2 regions of the Paenibacillus sp. FSL P4-0081 genome follow, and region 2 is predicted to be linked to the other one. Evidence: predicted binding sites of a transcription regulator. Region 2 holds the regulator's gene; the other holds the start of a gene.

Region 1 (11,876 bases), 4.1 Mb from region 2:
TACTGTAGTACCGGAGATATTAACTATAGCTGTTGAGCCATCAGGAATCTTAATTCTCAACTCATTTGCACTAGACAGCTTGCTGCCGTCTACAGTAAATATGTTAACACCCGAATTTGTACCTTCCAAAAAGAAATTACCGGAGTTGGCAGTGGTAACCCCATTAACAGGCTGAGAAGCAAGCTGTTGAGATTTCTCTCGGAGCAAACTGAACTGGGCTGCAAAGTCCACAACATTTATTTGTTGTTGTAAGCTTCCTGTCCCCCCGCGCGGGCCGCCGCTGCCGCTATAACTCCCCCCGTAGACTACATCACCCACGGTTTCTCCCTGGGAATAATACAGATTACCACCGGCGATGAGAGAGTAGGCTTCCTTCGTTTCCTCACTAGTAAGACTATGTCCCACAGAATAATTAACATTTAAATTCACGTTTCCGCCGGCAGCTAATCTACCTTCAATATCACTATGTTTAACATCAACATCTCCCAAGATGAACACATTATACTTGGATGTATTGCCCGGCAAAGAGTTGCCCTCGGCTTTAACTGAGGTGCTCCCCAGTGAAATAATTCCGCCGCTTCCCACAATCAGAACTGCTATAAGTCCGAACACCGTAAGACGTTTGAATTTTTTTAATTGGAACATACAGCTCACCTCACAGTTAATATAGATATAGGCCACATTTATATAACAAAAAAAGACCGCCGGAAAGAGGATTGCTCTCTTTACGGCAGTCGGACGATCATTGCGCTCCATCGCGCTTTAGACTCCTGGACTTTGCGTCCCGTCCTTTCGAACGGTTTGCGTTTATACGTCAGTGGAAGATTAGGTTGTGAAATTATGTACTAAATCAAACTTTTATACTAATGTCTATGACATTCGTTACTTTGGAACTATTTTTAGTTTATCCGCTATCAGGGCTGATTGTCAATGAAATCCTTTGAAACATCTGGTAATAGATTATATCTGCTGATTCATTCCAAAGCACTGTTACAAAAGGTTTTTTTAAAGAATCTATAGCTTTTTCACCTAAATCCCGATCCTCTCATCGCCCTCGATGGCACCTACAAGAATATTTTGGAACCATGTATAAAGAACTAATTTAAATATTGCAAATTTTAATATAAACACGAGGGCCCATGATCGTAAAGACGCACCTCTTTCTCCTTAGCACATTTTCTTTTACGAGGAAACATAATAACAAATGTATATCCCACATAAAAAAGACTGCTTTCAGGAGAACGTCTTCTCCCAAAGCAGCCTTTTCCCGATTTAGCGGTGATATCGCCAGCCTTTCGGAAAGGATCTTACGGATTGCATTTATTTACGTTTATCTGTTCTGGATCTTCTGCCGAGGAATATTCCCAATCCTGCAAGGGCTAGACCGACTAAGTAATAAGGAGCCGGACTGGACTCACCAGTCTTCGGGAGCGCGGCATCCGCAGGTACATTGCCTAACGGAATCTCTTCATCAATGATTGTCACAATCGGCGTTGAACTTGGTGTTGCGCTTGGGCTTGGCGTTAGGGTTGGACTTGGTGTCACCACTAACGGCCGAGGTGTTGCTGTTGCCACAGGGCCCAAAGGCAGCGGATCATCAATGATCATGGTATCCGGATTTACAATATAGCCGATTATTGGAGTCGGCGTTGGCACTACATTAATAAAGACGGGCGGTGCAGACGATGGCACTGGTGCCGGTGGTAATGTCGGTGCTGGTGTTGTTGTTGGTGTTGGTGTTGGTGTTGGTGTTGGTGTTGGTGTTGGTGTTGGTGTTGGTGTTGGTGTTGGTGTTGGTGTTGGTGTTGGTGTTGGTGTTGGTGTTGGTGTTGGTGTTGGTGTTGGTGTTGCCGTTGGTGTTGGTGTTGGTGTCGGCTCTGGCGTTGGTGTTGGTGTCGGTGTTGGCTCTGCCGTTGGTGTTGGTGTCGGTGTTGGCTCTGCCGTTGGTGTCGGTGTCGGTGCTGGTGTTGGCGTTGGTGTTGGCTCTACTGTTGGTGTTGGTGTTGGCTCTGCCGTTGGTGTCGGTGTCGGTGCTGCCGTTGGCGTTGGTGTTGGCTCTGCCGTTGGCGTTGGTGTTGGTGCTGCCGTTGGTGTCGGTGTTGGATCTGCCGTTGGCGTCGGTGTCGGTGCTACTGTCGGTGTTGATGTTGGATCTGCTGTTGGTGTTGGTGTCGGTGCTGCCGTTGGCGTTGGTGTCGGCTCTACCGTTGGTGTTGGTACTGCTGTCGGTGTTGGTGTTGGATCTGCTGTTGGTGTTGGTGTCGGCTCTGGCGTTGGTGTCGGTGCTGCTGTTGGTGTCGGTGTTGGATCTGCCGTTGGCGTCGGTGTCGGTGCTACTGTTGGTGTTGGTGTCGGCTCTGGCGTTGGTGTCGGTGCTGCTGTTGGTGTCGGTGTTGGATCTGCCGTTGGCGTCGGTGTCGGTGCTACTGTTGGCGTTGGTGTTGGCTCTACCGTTGGTGTTGGTGCTACTGTTGGCGTCGGTGTCGGTGTTGCCGTTGGCGTTGGTGTTGGTGCTGCCGTTGGCGTTGGCGTTGGTGTTGGTGCCGCTGTTGGCGTTGGTGTCGGTGCAGCCGTTGGCGTTGGTGTCGGTGCAGCCGTTGGCGTTGGTGTCGGTGCTGCCGTTGGCGTTGGCGTTGGTGTTGGCGCTGCCGTTGGTGTTGGTGTCGGTGCTACCGTTGGCGTTGGCGTTGGTGCTACCGTTGGCGTTAGCGTTGGTGCTGCTGTTGGTGTCGGTGTTGGTGCCGCCGTCGGCGTTGGTGTTGGTGCTACCGTTGGTGTTGGTGTCGGTGTTGGTGCCGCCGTCGGCGTTGGTGTTGGTGTCGGTGCTGCTGTTGGTGTTGGTGTTGGATCTGCCGTTGGTGTTGGTGTTGGTGTTGGCTCTGGCGTTGGTGTCGGTGTCGGTGCCGCTGTTGGCGTTGGTGTCGGTGCAGCCGTCGGCGTTGGTGTTGGCTCTACCGTTGGTGTTGGTGTCGGTGCTGCCGTTGGCGTCGGTGTCGGTGCTGCTGTCGGCGTTGGTGTTGGCGCTGCTGTCGGCGTTGGTGTTGATGTCGGTGCTGCCGTCGGTGTTGGGGTCGGCGCTACCGTTGGTGTTGGTGTCGGTGCTGCCGTTGGCGTTGGTGTCGGTGCTGCCGTTGGTGTCGGTGTTGGTGCTGCCGTTGGTGTCGGTGTTGGTGTTGGTGCTGCCGTTGGCGTTGGTGTTGGCACTGCCGTTGGTGTCGGTGTTGGATCTGCCGTTGGCGTTGGTGTTGGTGCTGCCGTTGGCGTTGGTGTCGCTGTTGGTGTTGGTGTTGGTGCTGCCGTTGGCGTTGGTGTTGGTGTTGGTGCTGCCGTCGGCGTTGGTGTCGGTGCTGCCGTTGGCGTTGGTGTCGGTGCCGCTGTTGGCGTTGGTGTCGGTTTCACTGTCGGCGTTGGCTTCACTGTCGGTGTCGGTTTCACTGTCGGCGTTGGCTTCACTGTCGGTGTCGGTTTCACTGTCGGCGTTGGCTTCACTGTCGGTGTTGGCTTCACTGTCGGTGTTGGCTTCACTGTCGGTGTCGGTTTCACTGTCGGCGTTGGCTTCACTGTCGGCGTTGGCTTCACTGTCGGTGTTGGCTTCACTGTCGGTGTTGGCTTCACTGTCGGCGTCGGTTTCACTGTCGGCGTTGGTGTCACTGTCGGTGTTGGTTTCACTGTCGGTGTCGGCTTCACTGTCGGTGTTGGTTTCACTGTCGGCGTCGGCTTCACTGTCGGCGTTGGTTTCACTGTTGGTGTCGGTTTCACTGTCGGTGTTGGCTTCACTGTCGGTGTTGGCTTCACTGTCGGTGTCGGCTTCACTGTCGGTGTTGGCGTCGGAGTGCACTTAGGTGTCGGCGTCGGCTTCACTGTCGGCGTTGGCTTTACCGCTGGTGTCGGCGTCGGCTTCACTGTCGGCGTTGGCTTTACCGTTGGTGTCGGCGTCGGCTTCACTGTCGGCGTCGGCTTTACCGTTGGTGTCGGCGTCGGCTTCACTGTCGGCGTCGGCTTTACCGTTGGTGTTGGTGTCGGCTTCACTGTCGGTGTTGGCGTCGGAGTGCACTTAGGTGTTGGCGTTGGTTTTACCGTGGGTGTCGGTTTCACCGTTGCTGTCGGTGTTGGTGTCGGTGTTGGAGTTGGTTTCACCGTCGCCGTCGCCGTCGGCGTTGGCGTTGCGGTCGGTTTCACTGTTGGTGTCGGGCTTGGTGTTGCGGTTGGTGTTGGCGATGGGCTGGGTGTTGGTGTTGCGGTCGGTGTCGGACTTGGCGGCGGTCCATCTCCCTCGTATGTTCCAAGGTGCATTTCTACTCCGCCGCTAAAAGACTTGGCAATTAGCGTTCCGTAAAGCTCTGCACCGGAATAATTGACATCCGCCTTAGGCGCCAGTATCGTTCCCAAAAAGGTCGTATACGCAATATTCACCTTGGTCGCTTCGTAGAAATTGAACAACACTTGACTTGCTCTACCGTTATTCATTGCGAAGCTTGGTACATTGACCGTAGCTCCACTTATGTTAATAATTAACGTGGCATTCTGGGCAATGTTGAATTGAATATTGTTTGTATTCGCCAGCGTTGCCGCATCCAGATGAACTACGTTGAAAAGATCCGGCGCACTTATTGTAAGTGTTCCATAATTATTACCAATTTCTTTCGTAGCGGACAATGCCCCGTATGCTGCAGAACGCGAGATCAGATACTGCTTCTCAGCCGGGAAATCAATCGGGCTTCCCTGCTTCTTCGCGCCTATAATGTTCACACTAGGCTCATTGGCTTCAAAGGTGTCCCCATACACAACGTTTCCGTAGATTTCTCCGCTGCCCGAATGTTTAAACTTCTTGCCGGCAACGAGTACGTCGGTGGCTGAAGAATTCCTGTAGGCCCTGGCTACCCCGTAACCTCCAGAGAGAGTAATATTCCCCCCCGCTGCAAGACGGCCTTCAATTTGATCATTGCCTTGCGTGAAATCGTCAAAGATAAAAGCATTAAAATTCCCGGCAATCCCCAAGACCGGCGTTGGATTGTAAGGCACACCAGATGTTGCCCTTACCTCCGTCCCCCAAGTGAAGGCGCTACTTACGGTCAGTACGCCCGCCAGAATAAAGGCGGCCGCTTTTCGCATTTTTCTTCTCAATAATCTACACCTCCTATTCAACTATTCTATGAAATCGCCGCAAAACTATAACAAAAAAAAGACCGCCACGAAGGGTTAGCTTCACGGCGGCCGGACGACCATAGCCCGGACTTAAGGGGCATCAGATTCCTGACTTTGCGTCCCGCTCTTTCGAAACGGTTTGCGTTTGTACATGATTGATATGAAATTGGAAAAGCTTATGTAATACCCAACTGAAATCTGTGATATTTGTTACTTTAGAACTAACTTCAGTTTAGATGCCGACTGGCATATTGTCAATATATTTCCAATTGATTTCACAGCTATTTTTTTGATGAAAAAAGATTGAAAAAACCCTTTATTTATAAGGATTTATAGAAGTTTAGAATATAACCTCCTGACGAAAAAGGTCGATAATTCCGCTAATTCGCCGCAGTATTTCTTCCTTTTCACAGAGCTATTTCTTACAATTTTAAATATTAAAATTTAGTATTTTAGTCCTACTCCTTCTCCCTTCCCCCAACTCATCTCCGCTTAAGCAAACCGCACCATGGTAAACGCGAAGAAACGGGCGCCATCCCCTTTAAGGATACCGCCCGTTTTCCGTTCATACCGGAGAGCTCTTTTATAGTAAGGGCTCTATGATAATCATATATTTTCACAAAAACTGGCGCCTAAGCAAACCCTGGCAGCAGTCTTTAATCGACATTTCTAGGGAGTTTGCGTAGAGGGCTGAAAATCTGCACACGCAGGAATCCATTTTTAGAGCAGCTGAATCCAGCCAATCATTGACACCCAGAGCGGAACGCTAAGGAATAACCCGAATAATAAACCGCGGCGGAGATTTCCTTCATGACTCATTGCCATTCTCCTTTTAATCTGATTTATTTTTAATCTTTAATATTTCAATTTTAATATAAAATAATTCTTCTTATTTTATTGTGAATTATGTCACATCAATAGCCCTCTTTTTTTAAATACCATTGATTTTTTTTGAACTTCAGGTTAAATTACGAATATACGTTCTCATTAGAGGGGGTGAGATTGATGCACAGAGCAGAGAGCCAGGACAATATGCTGGTGAAATCGTATATCTTGCTGCCGCTCATTTTATCCGCCTTTGAACGCGATGCTTCCATCCTATCTGCAGAGCTGCGCACACCCGCTCCTTACCTGGAGGTTGTCCGGACAGCGGCGGGCGCAGCCATAGCCGACCTGCGGAATGTCCGCACCGAGATGAGAGCCCGTGGTCTGAAGGTCTATGCACAGCAGCAGCTGGAAGTTGGCATTGAAGCCAAATTTGTCTGCAGGGGTTATCATGAACGGATGCTGCTGCTGGATGATGTCATTACCGCCCAGTCTACTATCCGCATGCGCAGATATCTGGGTCTTGGCACTCCGGACTCAACCGCCTTGAGATGAACAGCATTCTGGCGATGTTAATTCTCAGCGTTTCTCCCCTCATAAAAAAGAGGCCCGCCATGATCGGCAAGACCTCAGGGTACCATATTACACCGGGGGATGTTTGGTAACCCCAATATACAACCCTTACCTGAAAATAAGCTGATACCCAGATAAAGATTACATTAAAATCGTCCAATACCCAAGCGTGCCGCAGATAACCACAGCCGCTACGGGATACAGGATCTTCCGGCTTACCTGATCCTTAAACACAATAAACAAACAAAGCATACAAAGCCATGCGATAAGAAGGCTGCCCATCTCTTATGCATACGCTCCTTCCCGGCAATTCTGCCCTGGCTCCTGCAGCATACCGCCGCAGAGTCCGCTTTCCATATATATAAGAAGATTACCCGCTGAATATCCCTATCATACCCGCTGACAGCTGATCTGCATGAAATTTTTATTTATTTGGCCACAAACGGATTCACCACTCCTGCTCAAGAACGGGATATTCCCAGAAACCTAAGCGCCCCTTGGCAGCTATAGGATGAGCCAGCGCAACTACCCCCTCCAGCTTCCAGGCGTACCGGCCTTCTGCATAATCGCCGAACACATATTCATTCCCGCCCGGCCAGCTCTGCTGCGCCTGCTGAGGCGTAACCCCACAGCAACCGGCCAGCCGGCTGGTCGCAAGGATTACTCCGGAGGGCAGATTATCCGCGGTGTAGCCGTGCCGGGCAAGCACTGATTGATACGGCTCCGTCTTGCATATGGCCTTATCTACCTGCATACCGGCATGGATGGCTAAATCCCCCCGGTAAGACGTCGGCCAGGAACGGGTCTCGATCTGTTTTTCACCCAGCGCAATTAAGGTGGCCCAAGGCTGGCGAATCGTCAGACACTTCATACAAGGCTTGCCTCCATTCCAGAAAACACATAATGTCCAGTTTACACTCAGCTTCCCAGTTGTTCAAAAACTGTATGCGCAGCTTCATCGACCGGTAAGTAGGCCTCAATTCTTGGATATAGATGATGGCCCGCGGAAATATGAATTTGCTTGTACCGGATAGGAACCAACTTATCTGAGGCACCCATTCTGGCTAAGATCATTTTGTGCTGACCAGGCTCGGTACCTGTGTTATCAGGCCGCTTATTCCAGTACTTATTGAAATCACTGTATTGCCGGAGTCTTTCGAGGCTATGCGTATACCATGGCTCCTGTCTGGAGCCGGTGTGTATTTTTTGATAAGCATGTATACCCTCCACTGCATGAGATTCCCATAATTCAAAGGATGCGGCATTGAAGGTCGAGCGGGAGCGCACAGGATAATCCGCATTGAAGTGAAGATCTGCCATATTCAAGTCTTTATAGAAAGCTTGATGTGCAGGCAACTCAAATAACCGGCTAAACCGTTCATTCACCGCCTTGATATTTAACATGTGGTTCACAATCATTGCCGGCAGCGGCAGGCTGCTCAGGATCTGCCTCACTTCTTCCAGCGCCTGCTCCATAGCTGCTCCTTCAAGAGCCGGATAGACCGGGAGATAACCGGCAGCCAGCAGCAGAGCATTCCGTTCAACGGCTGTACACTCCAGATATTCAGCAATACAGATAATCATCCGGCGATCCGGCACGCGGTGTGAGCGTCCCATTAATAGGTTTTTATACGTAGGGCAAGCCATATCGTTAAGCTCCTGCTGAGTAAACCGTTTCAACAACGGATGGGGTTGATTAGCATAATCCAGTTGACGTGTTACGCGAAGATTCTCAATTTCAGCGATTACCCCCTTCAACGTCTCATCCTGAACGTCCCTATCCTTACGCATAGTCATCAGGCTCACCGCCTTTACCATATTGAGGTGTAGTTCTACTCTTGGTACAAGCCAATTCCTACAGTATACTCCACTATGAAAACAGGGCGCAATTTCCATTACGCTTCTAATTATATTTATGGAGGAGATCCTATGAATCGTGCAATTGTTACAGACTCACCGGCTCATGGATATTTGACCGTCAAGGAAGTCGCCGCACCGGAGGCCCAGCCCGGGGAGGCAATCGTTAGAGTGCATGCTTTCTCCCTTAACCGGGGTGAAGTTGTTGATGCAAGGAAGGAGGCTGAGGGATTCCGGCCGGGCTGGGATTTTGCAGGAACTGTTGTCCAGCAAGCCCGGAATGGCACCGGACCCAGAGAAGGAAGCCGTGTCACCGGGCTTCTCCCGATGGGGGCATGGGCAGAGCGGGTGGCTGCACCCGCTTCGTTCCTGGCAGAGATACCGGATAACATAACCTTCGCCCAAGCCGCCACTTTGCCTGTAGCAGGCCTGTCCGCACTTTACACCCTTAGAAAGGGCGGAATGCTGCTCGGCAAGAAAATATTGATCACCGGCTCCACTGGAGGCGTGGGAATCATGGCTCATCAGTTAGCCGCACAGTCCGGGGCATTTACAGTAGGTGTAGCAAGAACAAAGGAAAAAGCCCAGGTTGCCCGGGAAGCCGGCGCTAATGAGGTTGTGGTTGGAGAAGCTGCGATATCTCAGGCAATTCCTTTTGGGCCTTATCATCTAATCGTGGATTCGGTGGGCGGTGATACACTGGCTGCTTTGATGCCTCAGCTGGAACCGGGAGGGACCCTAGTCTCGATGGGACATTCAGCCTCTCCTTACTCCACACTTGATGTCAGAGGCTTAGGCGGCAGAACCTTGTACAGCTTCTTTCTTGGAGAAGAAGTTAGCCGTTACTCCGTAGCCGACGATCTCAAACTGCTGGCCGGCCTCCTCTCAACAGGCCAATTAACCCCCCGCATTGAAGTGGAAGCGTCATGGGAGAAGATAGCGGAGGTATCCGAGGCGCTGCTGGAACGCAGATATTCCGGTAAGGCCGTGCTGTTGACCGAATAATTCTGATATAAAAAGCGCCTGTAAAGCACGCACGACAGATATGGCAGACCCGTTTCACCACAAAAGAGGTTAAATTGGTCATAATGTTCTCAATCTCTTAAATGGAGGATTAGGCAACAATCTCAATGAATCAGGCTACCCCCCATTGTATTGAAGGAGGATAATAAACATGCAGAACTAAATAAAGAAAGAAAGGATGAATATAATGGAAGATAGCATTAACCCCTTCCATCCTTATATTGGAATGTGGGTAACCGCAGATGGTTATATAAGGCATGAATTGCTGCCTAACGGCCGCTATGCTGAAGCACGCGGAAGCAGAAAAAGCGCTTATCAAGGAAGTTATTCTATTACAGGTGATCATATTGAATATGTAGATGATACCGGCTTCACCGCCGATGGTGATTTTCGCGATTCGGTGCTCTATCACGGAGGCATGGTCTTGTATCGGGAGTAAACCAAGTTTCCACATAACAGGAATAACAAAAACACCGCATTCTCAGGAGAATTGGCGGTGTTTTTGTGTGATGCAACTATATCGTTTCCCGGAACCGATGTACATCCCGAATAGGCGGCTGGCCGAACAAGCGGGCATACTCACGATTGAACTGCGTGGCGCTCTCATAGCCAACCTGATAAGCGACACTTGTCGCATCGCTCGTTGTCGCCAGGAGAATTTTCCGAGCTTCTGTCAGCCGCAGGCGTTTCTGATACTGGAGGGGGGTCATTGCCGTCACTTCTTTGAAACAGGCAAAAAAAGATGATTTGCTCATTCCGGCTGCTTGCGCGAGCTTCTCCACCCGCATGGGTTCCGCATAGTGGAGATTCATCCCTTCAATCACGTGGGCAATTTGATGGGCACGGCTGCCCAAGAGAGCGAACTGCCGTATAGAGTCCCCTTGCTCAGTCTGCAGCATACGGTAAAGAATCTCGCGCACTGCATAAGGAGCCAGCACCGGTAGATCATCCGGCGTATCCAGCAAACGGATTAGATGCATGACAGCCTCATGAAGCGGATCGCTCATCCGGCTGATAACCAAAGCGCGGGGAGGTTCTTGTCCTGTGTTTTCTGTGACATTGGATTGTTGAATCACATCCAAAATCTGATCCATATCGAACTGTAGCTGAAGGGACAAGTACGGGGTCTCTGGAGAGGCTTCAATGACTTGTCCGGTAATTGGCAGGTGCACGGAAGCGGCCAGATAGCTTCCGTGATTATAACAATAGCTTTCCGGCCCCAGCATTACCCGCTTGGCACCTTGAGCAATCACACACAGGGATGGCTTGTATACCGCAGGCACTGGCGCGGATATGTCGGAAGAACGAATAAAAGAAAGAGCAGGATAGGCGGTAACGATGGTCCCATCTTGTACGGCAATACGTTCGATTCGTTCGGTCAATTCAGTCAAGCGTATTCCTCCATTCTGCGACTATTACAATTTACTTTATTGCATTTTGGAGGATTAGGCAATCTCTTCACAGTATCCGGCTACCGCAAGCTTTGAGGTCGGCAGCATAATGAACATGTAACACCTAAGCGTATTTCATTCATAAAAGGAGCGGTGTGGCATGTCGACATTAAAAGATAAAGTAGTGCTTATTACCGGTGCCAGTAGCGGCATTGGAGAAGCGACCGCCAAATGGCTCGCTAAGCGTGGAGCACAGGTGGTGCTCGGTGCAAGACGGACGGACAGGCTAGAAAAGCTGGCGGAGGAGATCAGAAACGCGGGCGGGATTGCTGAATACCATTCCCTCGACGTAACGGATTTTGAGCAAATGAAATCAATCGTCCAATTTACAGTTCATCAATTCGGACGCCTTGATGCCCTTGTAAATAACGCAGGTGTGATGCCGTTATCGCCACTTGATGCATTAAAGATCGAGGAGTGGAACCGTATGATTGATGTCAATATTCGCGGTGTGCTGCACGGGATCGGAGCTGCTATTCCCGTAATGAAGGAACAGAATTCCGGCCATATCATCAATGTTGCCTCCGTTGGCGCATATACTGTCTTTCCGAAATCATCGGTTTATTGTGCCACCAAGTTCGCGGTCCGGGCGATTACAGAGGGCCTGCGTCAGGAGTTGGGAGCAACAATCCGTACGACGGTTATTTCTCCAGGCGTAACCGAATCCGAACTGGCTGATACCATCACTGATGAGTCAGCCCTCGAGATGATGAAATCCTTCCGGGCCAATGCTTTGCCCTCTTCCGGTATTGCCCGCGCCATTGCCTATGCCCTTGAGCAGCCTGCGGAAGTGGATGTAAATGAATTGATCGTGCGCCCAATGGGGCATCCGGCTTAAACCGCTAAGCAGATTAGGAAATAAGACTTGACGGCTACCAAAAGTGAATTCCGTTACTTCACTCGAATATGGTAGAAGAATGGTAGAGGTTTATGGTGGTACAGAAAAAAGCGCGGCCTCCGAAATCCCCGGAGGCCGCGCTGCATATGAATTCAAAAGATGCT
Region 2 (11,876 bases):
AGAGGCGTAGCGGAATGCTTCTTCCACACTTCGATCATCCCATAGCAGTGTATCGTCAAGGTCAAATAGTACGGCGGTAATCGGCATTTCGTTCTCCCACTCCCTATGCTGGTCTATCTTACTATTCGTGCACTACTTCAATGTTGTTGTTCTTGCCGAATTGTTCCAGGCGTGCAGCCATAGCGGCGGTATCATACCGGTTGATCAGCTTGGAGAAAATCCACTGCTTGCGCTTGCCTTTATACTTAATGGTAACTACACTGCGCGACAAGGTAATCTTCTCGATTTCAGCTGCTGGCAAAAAGCGTTCACGGTTGTATTTAATAGTAGACAGACGGGCGCGTTCCACCTTAAGGAACGGACGGCGGAAGAATAGCAGCGCGGCAAGCAGGAAGTACAGTACTACCCCCAGCCAGTTAGCCAGTATTCCGCTTCCTTTCGCTTCATCAATGGAACCGACTACCCAGAACATAATGCCAAGCAACAGCAATACGACAGGGAATACAATATTCCGGCCTTTGAAAATATCGGTGCTCTTTGCAGCAGCTTTAGAGCTCGTTGCATAAATCGTCTCTTTTCCCTGCTTCTTTCTTTGCTGATTGATTTGCTTGGTGTTGCGTTGAACCATTCTTTCCCAAGAACGGGCCATGTTAGTTCCCCCTAGTCATCCTGTATTATCTATGAAAAGGCCGCAGACTAAGCTTTACGTCCGTTGTTGCCTTCTTCATGCTCCGGATTATCCACAATCTCAATGGTATCAAGCTGGGCCCGGAAATTGCTGCGGATATTGCCCAGATAAATCTCGCGGAGTTTGGCGCGTTCTGCCAATTCTTCCTCATTCAGGCCGCTTTCCTTATGTTTGCGTGCCAATTCATTGATGCGTGCGACCAATTCGTCAATATTCAATACTTTCCCCTCCCCAATAAATTCATTCTAACTTTGCCATGAGAAAAAGAGCTTGTCAAGGTCTACCCCCTGAAAGCTCTCTTAGTCGAACACCATTATGCTTCTTTCGGTTAATATACCGGCACGGACAGTATATCTCCTGCCTTAATTCCACTGTCCTTCAGACCATTTGACTTCTTGATTCCTTCTATATATACGGCAGTCCTCATATCATCCGGTTTATTCTTGAGGGCAATGCTCCACAAGGTGTCTCCGCGTTCAACTACGATCCGTTTCTCAGGCTTCATTAAAGTGACAGAACCAGCGAACACATTACCGACTACTGTAAATCCGGAGATCGTGAGTAATAGTATCAGAGATATCTTGATAAAGCTGACCTGGCGGAATATTGAGGTAAGTACAGACAGCAGGCGAAGGGTCTTGTCTCTGAATTGTGCCAATGGATTATGGGGTAATGGATTACCGGGAGCGGACACCTTGATATCCTCATTGTAGATACTATTGTAGGTACTGTATTTTAACATAAATATCGTCCTCCAAACACTTGTTCTTACTTTCGAAAATAATATAACACGAACATGTGTTTTGATCAATAGTTTTTTCGAACAACTGTTCCCTTTATTTTTTAGGCTATAATTCTCACAATTTAGAACTTATGTTTGTACGAACGGCAGTTCTATGTTATAATTTTCCCAAACATAGTATATGGGGTTGATTCCGATGTCAAAGATTTCGAGTCGCCAGCTGGCGATCCTGGAATTTATACGTAACGAAGTCCGCAGCAAGGGTTATCCTCCGTCCGTTCGGGAAATTGGCGAAGCTGTTGGCCTGGCCTCCAGTTCTACAGTGCACGGTCATCTGGACCGGCTTGAGAAGAAAGGCCTGATCCGGCGCGATCCTACGAAGCCGCGTGCAATTGAACTGCTCGGCCAGGAAGATTCAGAGAATGTACATCAATTCGTCCAGACGGTTACCCGTATCCCTGTAATTGGCAAGGTTACTGCTGGTGTTCCTATTACCGCTACAGAGAATATTGAGGATTACTTCCCGCTTCCTACTCATTACGTAGGGGATAACAAGGTATTCATGCTTTCTGTACTCGGCGACAGCATGGTTGATGCCGGTATTATGAACGGCGATTATGTTATTGTCCGCCAACAGCAAACCGCTGACAATGGTGACATCGTTGTTGCGATGACTGAAGAAGATGAAGCAACCGTTAAGACCTTTTACAAAGAACGTGATCATATCCGGCTGCAGCCGGAGAACCCGGCTTACGAGCCTCTCCGCCTTAACCGCGTTACTATTTTGGGCAGAGTCATTGGATTATTCCGCGATATCCATTAATCTTTCTCCTCCATAATCAGGCTGCTCCGCATCACGCGAAGCAGCCTTTTTCCTCTTTAGATCCTGTTACGCTTGCCCAAACTCCGAACCGCTTTAGCTATCCGCACATATCCTGTTACAAAGGAGTGCTGATCCCATGCCCAACTATCGAATTATTGTCGACCTTTCACAGCGCATGCTTTATCTGCTTGATAATGACACCGTAACCAGAGGATTTCCTGTCGGCATTGGCCGGATGCTGACCGTCTCGCCGGTAGGCGAGTACACGATCATTAACAAGCAGCCCAACCCGGGCGGACCGTTCGGAGCCTTCTGGATGGGCCTGTCCAAGCCGCATTATGGAATTCACGGAACCAATGACCCTTCCTCCATCGGCCACATGGTCTCCCACGGCTGTATCCGCATGTATAACCAGGACGTGGTCGCGTTGGCTGCTATCATTCCCATTGGCACCCGTGTAACCATCAGGGAGTAGCTACAGTCATGCAGCCGCCTATAAATTTCTATATTGAACACAAGAACCCCTCTGACGGGTTTTCGCCAAAGGGGTTCTTCACAGCATTATTGCACAGTTTGCTCATAACCAAGCTCGTCCAGAATATATTCAGCCAGACTCCACTGTTCCGCAGGTGAGTCTTTGCTTTTTTTGGCGTAGACCAATGCACTCTTGGTAACTTTCTCGATCAGCCTGCGTCCCTGCTCTTTGGTGATGGACACTTCCATCCCGGAGCGGCCCACCACCTCAGACAGACAAAAGAACGCAATCCGCATCGCGTAATTGTCTCTGCTGAGGAAATAGAACAAATGAGGCACGTTCTTGAGCAGACGGTCAACCCAGTTCGTAATCTCCCGAACCTGATAGACTTCCCGGCGATCCTGCTCATACCCATTGAATATAATTATGATTTTGCCCCGTAGCCGCTTCTTCTCATATTTCTTAAATTCACGCAAATAGCTCTCCAGCCGTCCCTTCTCCACATCTTCTCTGGAGACATTCAGCACGGTGGATCCGGCTGCATCCCATTTTGAACTTTCTTCCATCACCGGATCTGCGTTAACAGACAGTGTACTATCCTGTATTTCCGGCAGTCCCAAACGCTGGCGTAATTGATCGTCCATTCTTCACACCTTCCTGTATCAAGCTCTTGTGCAGCTTGTTCACCATGTTATCCTGATATGTAGCTGTTCCTCAAGCCTCATACTCTTCATCGATTAATTATACTCTGAGCCTCCCACAGTCTCAATCGCACGCCAAAAAGACATCCGCAAGGATGTCTTTGAGTGGATTCATATCCTTTGCCTACTGACTACAACACGCTGCGCAACAACCGGATAGCAATAGTATTTAAACGAATTGCTTCACGGATGGATGCTCTGGCAGCCAGCAATTCTCTTCTGGCACGTGAACCGCTTGGAAATCTGCGCAGGTTCTCATTAATTTCCTCAAGTCTTTCCAGCAGGATTGCTCTTTGTGCGAGCAGAGCATTAATTGCTCTGCGGATTCTGTTTCGTTCTCTTTGCGTCATCATTACACCTCTTTTACGTTTTATAGTATAAGAAATGCAAAGATTGGCTTCGGAGACTGTGTGATTTGGCAGTAATATTATAATTAGCTTTCTTTGACTTTGATGGAGATAATATTTACAGGATTAAGATACTTGCCTCCTGCTGGAATCCAGCCTGTCAAACCACCGGATGTCAGATAGGTTCTGGCTTCTGCCGCCGATTCAAACACAGATTCTAGCTCTTCAATTTGCCCATTCACATACTGAAGCTCAAAAATAACTTTACTCACTTGCGACCACCTCCTCAGCTTCTAATTCGTTACCCCGAAGCGTTTACCTGCTTTTACTTCTTGGGCAGCCTTACCCGGAACTCAAATTCGTCACGTCTATAGGTCATTCCGGCCAGCAATACATACTCCGGCGTCCATTTCTGTACAGGTCCGGCGTAATCAGCTATAACATGCGGTTTACCCTCGATCAGCTGAACGACATAGACCTTCACCTGGGCAAGTGCCGCCGCGAATATATCAGCATCACTTGAAAGAACTTTATACGCAGTATTCAACATCTTTCCTCCTTAGTGCACACGCAAGAATGATAAGGATTCATAGAGCACACAAATCAGTTCAATTATACCGGGTTCTGGAACAAAATGTATACCCTATTTAGAGCTTAGAGTTTGATGAAAATGATCTTAAACAGCCCGAGGTATTTGCGCTTTGCCTTAATATCACCGATAAATGTCTTACCGTCTTGAATATCAGGTATGCTGAAGGTGGAGAACAGAATGTGATTTTCCCGGATTGTAAACGATTCGACCATAGGCTGAGCGACCATACTGGTAATTCCTCCAGCTAGCCCTCCCCCCAGTGTTTCCTCCAGATGATTCACCGCGTATTCTCCAAAGTCCTCTTTGCCCGGATTCATGACTGCTAGTAAAACCAGTACTACTATAATTACGAAAGACAGTTTCGCCGCTGTTTTCTTGCGGGCTCTGGGTTCAGGCTGCGGAGCATCATATCGCGGGTTCATGTTTATTCCCTCCAGCTATAATATTTCTTGAATCGTGAACACTAACGGACTCACAATAAACCTGCAGATTATAACCAGTACATCAACCGGCCCGCTTATCCCCACATCCATTCCACTCCAGTCCGGACTACCTGCTACCGGTGAATCCAGCCCATATTGCTCTATAATCCGTTCCCTGGTTTCAGTTGACATGCCAGTTCCTTCTGCAGCTCCAGCCTGAGAACAAATTAGCGTTAATAATAGGATCATTGCAATAATACTTACATATTTATTTCTCATTTCATACCCCTATGTATCTTATTTATTAAAAAGGAAATACCGGCACCGCAACAACCACGGCCAGTATCAGCTGTAACAGCAATAGTCCCCAAGCCCAAACCCTCTAAACACATGCTTCACTTCAGCCTATCCTTAGTCATAAAAGTGATTCTCAGGGTAAGCACCTGCAAAGGGTTCCTTTAGTGTGTATATGATCTAGTATATAGGACATGGTACATTATGTAAAATAAACCATCCGGCTAACCATTGGGATGTAGATAAAATAACACGTCAGCCATTAGTCCGGCGAGTCGCTTTAATTCAATAGCTCTATTAAATATCTATTATCCTAAATAATAATTTTGTATTTTATGTGTATTTTGTAAAAAAAGGATTGAAATATATTCTCATATATTTATAATAATTACCAGATATATGAAGGGAGACATCACGAGATTGTCCACTAGAGATACTCTTCCCCTCATGTCTTACATTGAAATTGACCGTAGACTATATCCACGACCTATTCACACCTTAAGACAGAGATCGACCAGAAACCCTAAAAGCATTTCTCGTATTCTTAATTCGTTATATGAGAGCAATTACATCACCGTGGGTGATTTGATGAAAGCTTCATTGGCTGAATTGCGTTGCTTAAGGAATTTTGGCGTCACGGGGCAAATGATTGTCGTCGAGTTGTTAGAGGCCCATACCAAACAGTTGTCTGAGATTTCCCGCTAAGGACCTTTTAAAGGTTCTTTTTTTATTATCTCTTTTCTCCAGCTTAATCTGCGCTGTTCCCGCAACAATTAATCCTACGATTATTAGCACAATGCCTTTTCTATTTTTCAAATAATGCTCTTAAGTTATTTTCATTCCGCTTCAAGCTCCGATCATTTAGTCCTAGGCAATTACAACCATTTTAATACATTTTATTATTTTTCGACTTATTTATATACATTCTTACATAATACCGCATTTCAAATCATCCTTACTACTCATATACATTATTATCCATGAGGGGTATTGTTTTTCATGTAACTAAATACTTTTTTGGGAGGATTATCTATTTATGAAAAGGAAATTGCTTATTGGACTTTTAACTATTGCCGCATGTTTTACGGTAGGATCGACATCATTTGCTGCTGAAGCTCCATCTTCTACTCTTAGCTCTTCAACTTCAATTTCTCCAAATGCTGTAATAAAACCAATTGACGAGACTCAGGCTATTGTTAGAATGCAAGTAGGCGAAACTATATGGTTGACTGGCTATAATTTTTGGTATATTAATTATGACGGATCCATTGAAATAATACCGGCTGAAGGAAAGTTTACTGCCTTACATCCTGGAACCAGTACAGTCGCAGCTGACTTTGGGAATGGTATTACATTTTATTATATTATCTTAGTTAACTAAGTCTTGACGATGCTCAAGAAATGATAATTCTGTCATCCAAACCGACAATTTATTAATTCAAAAAATAACCCGTCAGGCATAAGCCGGCGGGTTATTTTTTGTATGCTCTGAATTTAACAAAAAACACAGTTTTTCGAATAATTCCTATACATGAATGAACCATCCTTCTTCCCGCTCCCCTCTATTTCTAAAAGTATGTAATAAAAAGACGCCCAAATCGCTCCAAGACCAAACTTAAAACACCCTTAAAGCAGTTTAATGTGATAAATGAATTTTTAATAGAAATGCACCTCAAAAAATTCCGAGGTGCATCCATGTTAGATTTAAAAACTTATGTTGTAATGAGCAAAATTCAGATGATACTGCGTCATTGCAGTGAAGTTGGGATTATCTACGACCACATATATTGTTGCTCCAGGCGGAAGCAAAACATTACTAAACGATTGCGCTTCAGCAGTTCCTGCCTTTCCTGTGTAAAGTGGGCCCAGTTCAGCGAGACCATTATTGTAATTAATAATTATACCCGCTCTTGTAGGACCGTTACCACTAAATCCTCCCACATGAACACCAATTCTTTTGAGATTTGTTGTTGTATTTGTCCACTTAAACCAATCTTGATCGGTAGCACTTTGGATGAACAAATCATATATCGCACCACCGTATTCATTCGGTGTAATGGTAAGTGCATTCTCTCTACTATCACCAATTCCAACAACGTAAGGAGTGATTTCGGCCGCTGAAGTGTTTTCTTCAGCAAATGCGGAAGCCGATGGAATCATTACTACAGCTGAGATAAGAAGAACAGAAAGAAACTTTTTGATTTTCACAATTCTTCCGCCTTTCCAACTATTGTTAACCGGCCGATTACACTTAAATAATACATCTTTCCCTTTTGTTATTACATAGTCCATAAGTTGTCAATTATAATAATATTCTACCGATATTTTATGTCTATTGTTGTTGAATTATGAATAAAACATTCCCTTCCTGTCATGTGGATTTTTACATGCATATTAATGTAGGGACAAAGCCTCGTTATTTAACATCCTTTTATACTGGTCGCGAAGAGTAGATCAATATGGTGAGCTTTATATGCACTGAGTAGGCAAAGTCCCCTGGCCTATAAACACAAAAAAACCGGCGCCTAGAGCGCCAAGGGCTGCTATATCCTAGTAAAGTGTCATGTACTGATCTCTTTCCCATTCGTGAACCTGGGTGCGATTTACAGTTGGAATTTTCCAGATCATTCTGAACGCCGCTGAATACAAGGTAAGAAAGGCTTGTAGGAACGTTACCTTTTTGAAATACACCGCCTACCTTCTATATATATTTGGCATTTTGTGGGCAGTGTTGCGGGCGTTTTACTAGGTTGAAAAAGAGCCGTCTAGGATAGTGGTTAGCGGGAGTGTTTTATGTATGCTCTATTCAAAACGGACGAAATAGGAACCGGACAGCTTAATGATTTCGGAGTGTAGCCTTCTACGATGCCACCATAATCCATTAGGCGGCCGATTGGGTCCGAATATCTTCCCGGTACCAGACAGATACCTTGGATTGAGTCAGTGCTGCCGTTAGAAAGTCAATGTCACTCTGCCGGACTTTCTATATATTATTCATGCTCTCTTTTTCTCTTCTTTCGATATTTATAAATCCAGTAAAACAATATCAACACCAACAATATTAAAAAGAATCCGATCCACAAGGCTGCTGGATGCCAAATCAAAAAAATTGTATCTCTATATTGATAATTTTCATTATTCATAAATACAGAATAATTCATTTGGAACATTATGTATATGTGGGTAAGCAAAGTTTTCAGGAATGTAAAGAAATACCCCACCATTATTGGTGAGGTACTGCTTATAAATAGAAAGCAAAAACGATTTGTGCTAGGGCGATAGACGTTTGAACAATACTCCACACGGTTGTCCTACCCTATCCTCATCATTTCCGCTATTGGCGGAATGATCTGCCTTTAATCGCTGCAGTACTTCAAGAGTTGGCTGCGTAAAAGCTGCCCGTTCTTTGTCCAGGATATCCTGTAGGCGGTCATTGTCCTCCAGGGCACGATCCAGCATCGCACGCGGAACCAACTCGCCTTTTGAGACAGCCCGCCACTGAATATAAGCAAATATGATAAACAAGAACAGTAAGACAACCGACAGCCCACACTTTTCAACCAGTGGCAGCAGCTCTTGTATTGTGGATACCTCTGTGCCCATCCCCCGCTCCCCTTTCCTCTCTCTAATGTAAAAGCCCCCGGATCGACTCCGAGGGCAAAATAAAAACGCCTTCGTAGGCGCTCTCATCCATTCCATATTCTAAAAAATAAGCACCTCTTAAATTCAAGAGGCGCTTGCACTATAACCGTTAAAAAGTGTAGGCTGCAAAATTAAGATGGTACGAAGGAGGTGTTGTTAAATTAGGAGCATCAACTACTAAGTATACTGTGGCTCCAGGTGGGACAAAAATATTTCCCAAGACTTGAGTATTTGTAGTGTTTGCCTTATCAGAATAATACAAATCAGTCTCACCGAAACCGTTGTTATAATTGATTTTGAAGCCCGCTCTGATAGGGCCATTTCCACTATAACCACCTATATTAGCAGCAACCCTCCTAAAACTTGAAGATGTATTGGTCCACTTAAACCAATCTTTCTCGGAAGCGTCTTGTATAAAAAGGTCATAAATAACACCACCGGTGGCCACATCAACCCCATTACTTAGCACAAGCGATATTGCAGATGCCTGAGAATCACCAATACCTATAAGAAATGGTGTTACCTCAGCGGCATTTGCATTGGATTCTGCAAAAGCTGATGCCGAAGGTATCATAAGAACAGCTGAGACAAGAAGTGCAGATAGAATCTTTTTAAATTTCAATGATCTTCCGCCTTTCGATAATTTCGTTAATCGGCCGATTACAAAGTTAATATTATCCTTTTATATGTTTATTTTCCATGGTTCATTAGAATCCATTCTTTATCACAAATATGTAATTTATTGATAATTTAAAATGCCGAAATATTACTATTTTTGATATATAATGTCATTTCGTTTACAACCACTCTGCAAACAGCTACATGAAATCTATCCTCGAATAATTCCCACTATTTATTTGTGGGCATTTTGTGGGCACCACCATTAATTTAAGCAACCCCCACCACCCTCACGCCCACAAACAAAAAAGCCCCCAGCGCTTAGAGCGCCAAGGGCTGCTGTATCCTAGTAAAGCGTCATGTACTGATCTCTTTCCCATTCGTGAACCTGGGTCCGGTAAATATCCCATTCAATTTCTTTAAGTTCGTAGAAGTGGGCCAGCGCATGTTCACCCAGAGCTTCGGTAATAACATGGCTGCGGATCATTTCGTTGAGGGCTTCCTTCAGATCGGACGGCAAGCTTGGGATGCCTTCTTCAATCCGCTCTTCCTCAGACATCACATAGATGTTACGGTCGATTGGAGCCGGAAGATCAAGCTGGCGTTTGATTCCATCCAGACCTGCCTTCAACATTACAGCAAGTGCAAGGTAAGGGTTAGCTGCCGGGTCCGGGTTACGGACTTCAACGCGTGTACTGAGCCCTCTGGAAGCGGGAATACGGATCATCGGGCTGCGGTTGCTCGCAGACCAAGCCACGTAGCAAGGAGCTTCATAACCAGGCACCAGACGTTTGTATGAGTTGACAGTCGGGTTAGTGATCGCAGCAAAAGCACGTGCGTGCTTCAGAATCCCTGCCATGTAATAACGGGCTGTTTTACTCAGACCCAGTGTGTCACTTTCGTCATAAAACATGTTCTCGTTGCCTTTGAACAAGGATTGGTGTGCGTGCATACCGGATCCGTTCATACCAAATAGCGGCTTAGGCATAAAAGTAGCATGCAGGCCGTGCTGACGGGCTACCGTCTTCACGACAAGTTTGAAGGTTTGAATCTGGTCCGCTGCCTTGATAGCATCGGCGTATTTGAAGTCAATTTCATGCTGGCCGGAAGCCACTTCATGGTGGGAGGCTTCCACTTCAAAGCCCATTTCTTCAAGCGTCAGTACGATTTCGCGGCGGCAGTTCTCCCCAAGATCCATCGGCGCCAAATCGAAATATCCGCCCTGATCGTTCAGTTCAGTGGTCGGGTTACCCTTCTCATCTGTTCTGAACAGGAAGAATTCAGGTTCAGGTCCAACGTTCATAGCAGTAAAGCCCATTTCTTCAGCTTCGAGCAGACAACGTTTGAGGATACCGCGCGGATCTCCGGCAAACGGTGTTCCGTCTGGCATATACACATCACAAATCAGACGTGCAACACGACTATCCGTCACCCAAGGGAAAATCACCCAAGTGCTAAGATCCGGATACAGGTACATATCGGATTCTTCGATCCGGACATAACCTTCGATGGAGGAACCGTCGAACATCATTTTGTTGTCGAGTGCCTTTTCCAGCTGACTTACGGGAATTTCCACATTTTTGATTGTTCCGAGCAGATCGGTAAATTGCAGGCGAATAAACCGGACGTTCTCGTCCTTGGCAATACGCAGAATATCCTCTTTAGAAAAGCTCACTTTACCCTCTCCCTTTCAAAATCTCTATGTTATTTATTAAAAAACCGGGATAGCTCGCCTTGGATTAGAGACACTTGTCCCGGTCTTTTACCGGAAACCAGTTCCTGCTTAAGCAGACGGTGAAGCTGTGAATCGGATAACTCTCTACGCCGAACCTCTGTATCAGGGGTAATGACTGTAGCTTCTTCGGATTCCTTCGAGACAGGATTCATCACCTGCTTAATGCCGGCAATATTAACACCCTTCTCAATCAATGCCTTGATCTCTAGCAGACGTTCAACATCATTAAAGGAGAACAAACGCTGGTTGCCGGATGTGCGCGCGGGTACGATCAGACTGTGCTGTTCATAATAACGAATTTGTCTGGCAGATAGATCGGTTAACTTCATTACGATTCCTATAGGGAATAATGCCATATTTCTGCGGATTTCATCACCCATGACTCATCCAACCTTCCAATGATCTTTTTCTCATCTCATTGTACATTTCCTTATATGGCGTGTCAATGGTATGTGAGTTTTTCTCACAAGATTTCTTTAAGCCAATGAGAGATTAAGTGAACAAAGTGTCAGCTACATGGGACCTGGCTTCCCGCAGTATATCACATAGATCAATCCTCAAGCAAAAGTTCCGTACTGGAAAACAGTTTCGCTCAAACGCGCATCATGCACGACTCCAACTTTTCAGAAACTCCTTATTCAAAAGAAAATGTGACTGGCTAACCTTCAATCACCAGCTCCCCTTCTCCTGCTGGGGTCTCAAATCCGCTCAAAAAACGGGTCAGGATCTCTTCCGTGATTGGAAAAGCGGCATTAGCATCAAAACGCCCGCTCCGGATCTGAAGCCTCCGGCGCAAT

Evidence for each region. The regulator LexA, encoded in region 2, represses DNA repair genes until DNA is damaged. The targets are predictions, from matches to a motif close to CGAACATATGTTCG.
Region 1: a site for LexA is predicted at 6,117-6,130, ahead of P40081_RS02710 (YhjD family protein). Genes of this name have one in related genera too.

What each region holds. Positions count from the first base shown of each region.
Region 1 covers NZ_CP009280.1:608,373-620,248, reverse strand. The annotation lists gene P40081_RS37205 (choice-of-anchor A family protein) at 1-645, opposite strand, end outside; cyclic di-GMP riboswitch class I at 727-816, opposite strand; gene P40081_RS38910 (choice-of-anchor A family protein) at 1,321-5,124, opposite strand; cyclic di-GMP riboswitch class I at 5,207-5,299, opposite strand; gene P40081_RS02710 (YhjD family protein) at 6,151-6,525, shown strand; gene P40081_RS02705 (ASCH domain-containing protein) at 6,992-7,414, opposite strand; gene P40081_RS02700 (MmyB family transcriptional regulator) at 7,462-8,340, opposite strand; gene P40081_RS02695 (zinc-binding dehydrogenase) at 8,473-9,405, shown strand; gene P40081_RS02690 (Atu4866 domain-containing protein) at 9,611-9,862, shown strand; gene P40081_RS02685 (AraC family transcriptional regulator) at 9,939-10,814, opposite strand; gene P40081_RS02680 (SDR family oxidoreductase) at 10,975-11,712, shown strand; tRNA gene P40081_RS02675 (tRNA-Thr) at 11,873-11,876, opposite strand, start outside.
Region 2 covers NZ_CP009280.1:4,677,439-4,689,314, forward strand. The annotation lists gene P40081_RS19790 (HAD family hydrolase) at 1-87, opposite strand, end outside; gene P40081_RS19795 (hypothetical protein) at 122-649, opposite strand; gene P40081_RS19800 (DUF896 domain-containing protein) at 697-906, opposite strand; gene P40081_RS19805 (LysM peptidoglycan-binding domain-containing protein) at 1,017-1,430, opposite strand; gene lexA (transcriptional repressor LexA) at 1,627-2,253, shown strand; gene P40081_RS19815 (L,D-transpeptidase) at 2,390-2,728, shown strand; gene P40081_RS19820 (hypothetical protein) at 2,815-3,372, opposite strand; gene P40081_RS19825 (hypothetical protein) at 3,561-3,782, opposite strand; gene P40081_RS19830 (hypothetical protein) at 3,863-4,048, opposite strand; gene P40081_RS19835 (hypothetical protein) at 4,102-4,326, opposite strand; gene P40081_RS19840 (hypothetical protein) at 4,431-4,790, opposite strand; gene P40081_RS19845 (hypothetical protein) at 4,806-4,982, opposite strand; gene P40081_RS40075 (DNA-directed RNA polymerase subunit alpha C-terminal domain-containing protein) at 5,532-5,789, shown strand; gene P40081_RS19850 (hypothetical protein) at 6,121-6,465, shown strand; gene P40081_RS19855 (hypothetical protein) at 6,789-7,292, opposite strand; gene P40081_RS19865 (hypothetical protein) at 8,355-8,687, opposite strand; gene P40081_RS19870 (hypothetical protein) at 8,836-9,348, opposite strand; gene glnA (type I glutamate--ammonia ligase) at 9,691-11,019, opposite strand; gene P40081_RS19880 (MerR family transcriptional regulator) at 11,049-11,459, opposite strand; gene P40081_RS39785 (P-loop nucleotide/nucleoside kinase family protein) at 11,738-11,876, opposite strand, start outside.